One region of the Geobacillus zalihae genome, then DNA from elsewhere that is predicted to be linked to it. Evidence: predicted binding sites of a transcription regulator. Region 1 holds the regulator's gene; the other holds the start of a gene.
What was found. The regulator LexA, encoded in region 1, represses DNA repair genes until DNA is damaged. The targets are predictions, from matches to a motif close to CGAACATATGTTCG.
Positions count from the first base shown of each region.

Region 1 (3,458 bases):
TCGAAGCGTCCCATCATGAAGTCGCCCCGGGCCAGCATGAGATCGATTTTAAATACGCCCATGCGATTAAAGCGTGCGACGACATTCAAACGTTTAAGCTCGTCGTCAAAACGATCGCCCGCAAACATGGATTGCATGCGACCTTTATGCCGAAGCCGATTTTTGGGATTAACGGTTCAGGAATGCATTGCAACCTGTCGCTGTTCCGCAACGGTGAAAACGCCTTTTTCGATCCGAACGGCGACTTGCAGTTGAGCGATACGGCACGGCAGTTTATCGCCGGTGTGCTGAAGCATGCGCCGAACTTTACGGCGGTGACGAACCCGACCGTCAACTCGTACAAGCGGCTTGTTCCAGGCTATGAAGCGCCGTGCTACGTCGCTTGGTCGGCGCGCAACCGCAGCCCGCTCATCCGCATTCCAGCTTCGCGCGGCATGAGCACGCGCATTGAGGTGCGCAGCGTTGACCCGTCGGCCAACCCATACTTGGCCATGGCGGTGCTTTTAGCCGCTGGGCTTGACGGCATTCGCAACAAGCTCACTCCTCCGGCGCCAGTGGATCGAAACATTTACGTCATGACGAAAGAAGAACGGCTCGAAGAAGGCATTGTCGATTTGCCGGCAACGCTCTATGAAGCGTTGGAAAACTTGAAGTCCGATGAAGTGATGATTCACGCGCTCGGCAAACATTTATTCGAGCATTTCGTCGAAGCGAAAGAAATCGAGTGGGATATGTATCGGACAACGGTTCATCAATGGGAATTGGACCAATATATGGAACTCTACTGATTCATAAAAAAGCTGCCCCGTTTTTTTCAGGGCAGCTTTTTTATGGGCGCAGGCCGGCACGAGTCAGTCGAACAGGCGATAGACGCCGATCACTTTGCCGAGAATCGTGCAGTCGCGGACGATGATCGGCTCAAGATGGGCGTTTTCCGGCTGCAGGCGGATGTGGTCTTTTTCCTTGAAAAACCGCTTCACCGTCGCCTCGTTGTCTTCCGTCATGGCGACGACGATGTCGCCGTTGTTGGCCGATGACTGCTGGCGGACGATGACGTAGTCGCCGTCGAGAATGCCGGCTTCGATCATGCTGTCGCCCATCACTTCAAGCATAAACAGCTGCTCCTCGCCGGCGGCGAGCCGCTTCGGCAGCGGAAAGTAGCCTTCGATGTTTTCCACCGCTGTAATCGGTTGACCGGCCGTCACCTTGCCGATGATCGGCACCGAGATGATCTCCTCTTTTTCTCTCTCCTTGGCCATATCGTTGTCCAAAATTTCAATGGCGCGCGGCTTTGTCGGGTCGCGGCGGATGTACCCTTTGCTTTCTAGGCGCGCGAGATGCCCGTGGACCGTCGAACTTGACGCCAGTCCAACCGCTTCCCCAATTTCCCGCACCGACGGAGGATAGCCTTTTGTTTTTACTTCCTGTTTAATAAACTCTAAAATTTGCTGTTGTCGTTTTGACAGTTTCGTCATGGTTTCACACCTCTCGCCACATCATTTGCCTTCATTATACCATGCGGAAGACGAAAAAACAAACATAAGTTCGAGTTTTTTATTGACACAAACAAATGTTCTTGACTATAATGAAGGAAAGCGAACAAACATTCTAGAAAGGGTGGGGAGAATGGGGAGAACGTTGCTGCACTATGTTTTGTTTTCATTTTTGTTTGCGCTCGTGTTGGCAGGGTTCGTTTACGCCAGCAGCCCGGTCGATAAAAAAGAATACGTGACGATCACGGTCGCTCCCGGCGATACGCTTTGGGGGCTGGCAAAACAGTACGAACAGGAACACCATATGCCGCCTGATGAGTTCATCCGCTGGGTCGTCGATGTCAACCATTTGCCGAGCCCGCGTCTTGCCGCCGGTGAACAAATTGTCATTCCTGTGTTAAAATCAAAGCAGGGCGGCTCGGTGGCCGTCAATCAGTGATGGAAAGAAGGGATTGGCCATGAGGGCGGTCATTTACTGCCGAGTCAGCACGGACAAAGCTGAACAGGAAACGTCGCTCGCGAGGCAACGAGATGAGCTCGAGCGACTGGCGGCCGAGTGTGGATTTGAAGTCGTTAAAGTGATCGCCGAGCAGGCGAGCGGTTATGAAGCCGACCGCGACGGCGTGTTGGAGCTGCTTTCGCTTTGCGAGGAAGGCGAGGTCGATGTGCTGCTCATTCAAGATGAAACGCGGCTTGGGCGCGGCCATGCGCGCATGGCGGTGCTGCATTGCTTGAAAAAGCAAGGGGTGAAAATATACAGCGCCAGCCACCGCGGGGAGATGCCGCTGTCGGAGGCCGATGAGATGGTGTTATCCATCATCGCGATTGTCGAGGAGTACCAAAGAAAAATACATAACGCCAAAATTAAGCGTGGCATGCAGCGAGCCATCGCCAGCGGCTACCGACCGGAGCGGAACCTAAGGCGCCGGGGCGAAAACGCCGGGCGCGATCGAATTGATCTGCCGGTTGAGGAGATCGTCCGCTTGCGCGAGCGCGGACTGACGTTTGCCGATATCGCCGCGACGATGCGAAGCTTCGGTTACGAGGCGTCCAAGGCGACCGTCCATCGGCGTTACCAGGAATATATGGACGAGCAACAAAGGCGGCGTTGATCGTGTACTGCGCCTGACCCTAAAGCGGCGAGCGGGCAAAGGAAGCCAAGATGCCATCGTTGCCATCTTCCCGGTTGATCAGATAAGATAAAACAGAGTGAGAATATGGCAGATAGGAGAAGATGATCAATGCTTGCCAAACATAAATTAGCCCGCATCAATGAACTGGCGAAAAAAGCGAAAACGGCCGGCTTGTCGGCCGAAGAGGCCTTCGAGCAAGCGAAGCTGCGCCGTGAGTACATTCAAGCGTTCCGCAAGGCGATGACCGATATGCTCCATACAGTGACCGTCATTGACCCGAACGGCAACGACGTGACGCCGAAAAAATTAAAGGAAAGCCAGCGGCGGCGCTTCCATTAAACGGTCGAAAGAGGGGTGGCTCGGAAAATAACGTTGTACAAGCCGATCGATTTTCTATATGATAGTAAATGACACCATGTTGATGAAAGGGAGGAAGACGATGGCGCATTCAATCGAGGAGTTGGCGATTACGACGATTCGAACGCTGTCGATTGACGCGATCGAAAAAGCGAAATCCGGGCACCCGGGCATGCCGATGGGCGCGGCGCCGATGGCGTACACGCTTTGGACGAAATTTATGAATCATAACCCGGCGAATCCAAACTGGTTCAACCGCGACCGGTTTGTCTTGTCAGCCGGGCACGGGTCGATGTTATTGTACAGCTTGCTTCATTTAAGCGGCTACGACGTATCGATGGATGATTTGAAACAATTCCGTCAATGGGGAAGCAAAACGCCGGGCCATCCGGAATACGGCCATACGCCGGGCGTGGAAGCGACGACGGGACCGCTTGGCCAAGGGATCGCGATGGCGGTCGGCATGGCGATGGCG
Region 1 covers NZ_CP129217.1:1,238,859-1,242,316, forward strand. Annotated here, with positions in the region: gene glnA (type I glutamate--ammonia ligase) at 1-788, shown strand, start outside; gene lexA (transcriptional repressor LexA) at 852-1,475, opposite strand; gene yneA (cell division suppressor protein YneA) at 1,627-1,932, shown strand; gene QWV57_RS06375 (YneB family resolvase-like protein) at 1,952-2,605, shown strand; gene QWV57_RS06380 (DUF896 domain-containing protein) at 2,735-2,965, shown strand; gene tkt (transketolase) at 3,066-3,458, shown strand, end outside.

Region 2 (3,458 bases), on a different replicon from region 1:
ACCGGCCCCCGCCTTCACTGATAAATGCTCATCGGCAGGTGCATGCTCAATCAGGTACTGCTCGAGATTAAACGATAGGAAATGCTCTGCAACATCATAAATTTCATCTGGAACTTCCTCGCCGTCTATTATGATAAAATGATCCTTAATCTGAAATTCGGGTGAATCGGGCATAAATGTTTGCAGCAAATACTTATCTTTAAACGCCTTTTCTTCTTCCTCTGACATCACATCTGTAAATGAAACATCTTTATCCGTCAATAACAAAACTTTTATTCCCGAAAACAAGAAAGCGCTTAATTCTTTCTTCAAACTTGACGTTATACGGGACGAAGGCAGAACCCCTAAATATGAATAAACAGGTGCTTGCTCGGATTTACCCATTATAATATCCCCTCTATAACTTGAAATATTACATTCTTCTATATTTCCAAAATAGTTATGTATATAGACTATTTTAACATATGTAGGTCTTTAGGAGTATATAAGGAAAAATCTGTATTAAGAAGTTTTTGTGTGTATAAAGAAGAAACTGATAAACGAAGAAAAGAAATTGAGGATTTAATTAACGAGCTGTTTGAGGATTAAAAGCAGCAAGACCAGCCCCTTTCAAGGCGAGAAAGGGGCTGTGTTTATTTCCTTAATCGATGAAACGGGGATATAATGGATTTTCCCGCTGTCTTTTTCTTTGAATCGCAATGTTTGGTTTGGTTGATCGTAGTAATGAACACGACCGATGACGCAGCATAAACGATAATTATGTATGTATTGAATCGAGAGATAAGAAGCAAACTCCATCGCCTCGAAAATGATCCGATTCCATTCTTCATATTGTTGCTCGTCGTGACAGGAGGTATGGATTCGCACTTCTTTTTCACGCAGCTCCTTTAGCATTTTGCGGTGCTCTGGCATTAAAAAGGGCGAGTATTTGATGATTCCACGATCGCGATGGTTCATGCCTGATGCCCTCCTATATAGTTATTGCGGATGCGTGCGACGCTTCCTGGTGTGTAGCTGACAGCACGCAACAGCGCGTTTGGACCAAATTTGTCACGGATTGCGTCCATTGCTTTGGCAAGGGCGCGTTCCTTCGTTCTGTCTTCAAAGAGGGACAGTTGCAAACTTTCCTCATCCATTAAGTTTTCAAGGGACACATGAATGACGCGCACACTTCGTCCGTCATAAAACTTATGAAAAATCCGCTTGCAGACGCGGTAGATATCCATCGTTAAGTTTGTAGCGGTATCAAGGGTAACGGACTGATGGAATCCTCCTTCATTATGCGAATAGCGCACGCTAAACGAAACGGTGCGTCCTACTTTCCCGATTTCACGCGCTCGTTTTGCTACTTCCTCACAAAGCTCCAACACAACTGTTAAAATTTCGTTTTCCCGCCAGTAGTCGCGCAGTAATGTAATTCCTTTTCCGATACTTTTTTGAGGGAAGGTCCTTGCGTCGATAAAAGGAGGGCTTAAGTCAATTCCCCAAGCATGATAGTAGAGCTGTTCTCCTATTACGCCAAACCGTTTCCGTAAGCGATCCAGGGAACTGTTTGCCACATCTCCAAGCGTGTACATTCCCATATTGTTCAAATGTTTCTCCATTCGGCTACCAATGCCCCAGATTTCCCGTAACGGAACTGGCCATAATTTTTTCGGAACTTCTTCATACGTACATTCAGCGATTCCTTGTTTTTTGGCGTATACATCAAGTACGACTTTGCTGATGAAACGGTTTGGACCGATACCAATGCAGGAAGGCAGACCGAATTGATCCCAGATCGCGCTTCGTATTTTTTGAGCCGCTTCCAGAGGGGATCCATGCAGCTTTTCCGTACCGTCTAGGGTTATCCAGCTCTCATCAACGCTGTACGTGAGAATCGCTTCAAAAGGGACAAAGGTAGAAAACAGTTCTGTAATTTGCACGCTGATTTCCAAATACCGCTTCATGCGGGCGTTAAAAATATGGATATGGCGACGGCGAGGCACTTCATATAGACGACTTCCTGTTTTGATTCCGTAATCTTGCTTCATTTTCGGAGACGCAGCTAGAACTACACTTCCGCTTCGGTTTTTATCGGAGACAACGACAACATAATCCTCGAGAGGATCCAGTCCATGATCGACGCATTCGCAGCTGGCGTAGAAGCTCTTCATATCGATACATAAAATTTTATTTTTTGGCAGACGAGAAATATCAAACAACATCGGCGCAAGGACCCTCCTTTTTAAGAACACATGTTCTATTTACGAATATATGTTCTTATATTTTGTCAAAAAAGTCAAGATATTATTGGAAAAATGAGGTATTACGATAATGAAACGGAGCAATTATGCTTATTAAAAATAAAAAAGACCGGATACATCCGGTCTGGTACTTATAGTATTTTATATTAGGAATTGCTCGTTACGTATAGTCCATCGTTTGATACAAAAATATTGATTAAAGACACGAGTGTTGATTATCCAAAATTAGACATACGTCTTCCATAAATTTGGGCATACTCAAACAAAGCAGCGGCCATCCCGGATTTCCAATCGAGAGGAAGCTGCCCAGAGAAAAAACGGCGAACGAACGAAATGAAGGAAAGAGAGACGTTCGTCTGTTTTTTGGTTTGATCATACAGCCATCGCAGCAACACATACGCGATGAACGCCGCAAACAGTTGGTTGTATACCGCATTTTCCGTCGTGCCAAACAAGGTCGGGACATTCAGATATTGCTTCACCCAACGGAAAAAGACTTCAACGGTCCAACGTTGTTGGTACATGTCGGCAATGGTTTCCGCAGACGCATGGAAGAGATTCGTCACGACCCGAATGTCGCGGCCATTTGCATCTCGAAAGATCACTACCCGGTGACGCTTGGTCGATCGGCATTGTTTCGTCCCCAACTGGCACGTGAAGTCGGCTTGAACCGATGAGGATGTGCTGGAAAGGCGTTTCAAGCTTTTTTTCTGATGAAGTTCGATGTTGTCCTTCATTCGAATGACAAAGAGCTGATGCTGCTCCACAAATCGATCGAGGCGTTCGATTTTGAAATACGCCCGGTCTTCCACGAGCACTTGTTGAGCGTTCGTCAACTGTTCTCCCACTGGGCCATCGTGACGCAGTCCGGTCGTTTCCACCACGTCTGCCGGCAGCGAGGATTCCGGCGAATACGCGACGTGCAGCTTCACTCCGGCGCGTTCGCCGTGATACGGAGCCCATGGGAGGCGGTTTTTCCCGACCGTGACGGTCGTCGAATCCACCACCCGAAGCGGTTTGGGAAACCGAAGCGAGCGGCGGGTTTGGCGGTTGCACTTGGAAATGATCAACGCCAACAAGCGTTTCATGATGTCATAGGGAACTTCTTTCGCTTTCTTGGATACTGTGGAATAATGGAATCGCGGCAATCCATACAGAGGCCCCACGTCAGCTCTATGGCGAAAGCTTTTCCATTGATGCATGGCGGCCAGC
Region 2 covers NZ_CP129218.1:18,490-21,947, forward strand. Annotated here, with positions in the region: gene QWV57_RS17860 (UvrD-helicase domain-containing protein) at 1-384, opposite strand, end outside; gene QWV57_RS17865 (YolD-like family protein) at 610-957, opposite strand; gene QWV57_RS17870 (DNA polymerase IV) at 954-2,207, opposite strand; gene QWV57_RS17875 (IS4 family transposase) at 2,462-3,458, opposite strand, start outside.
Region 2: a site for LexA is predicted at 2,250-2,263, ahead of QWV57_RS17870 (DNA polymerase IV). Genes of this name have one in related genera too.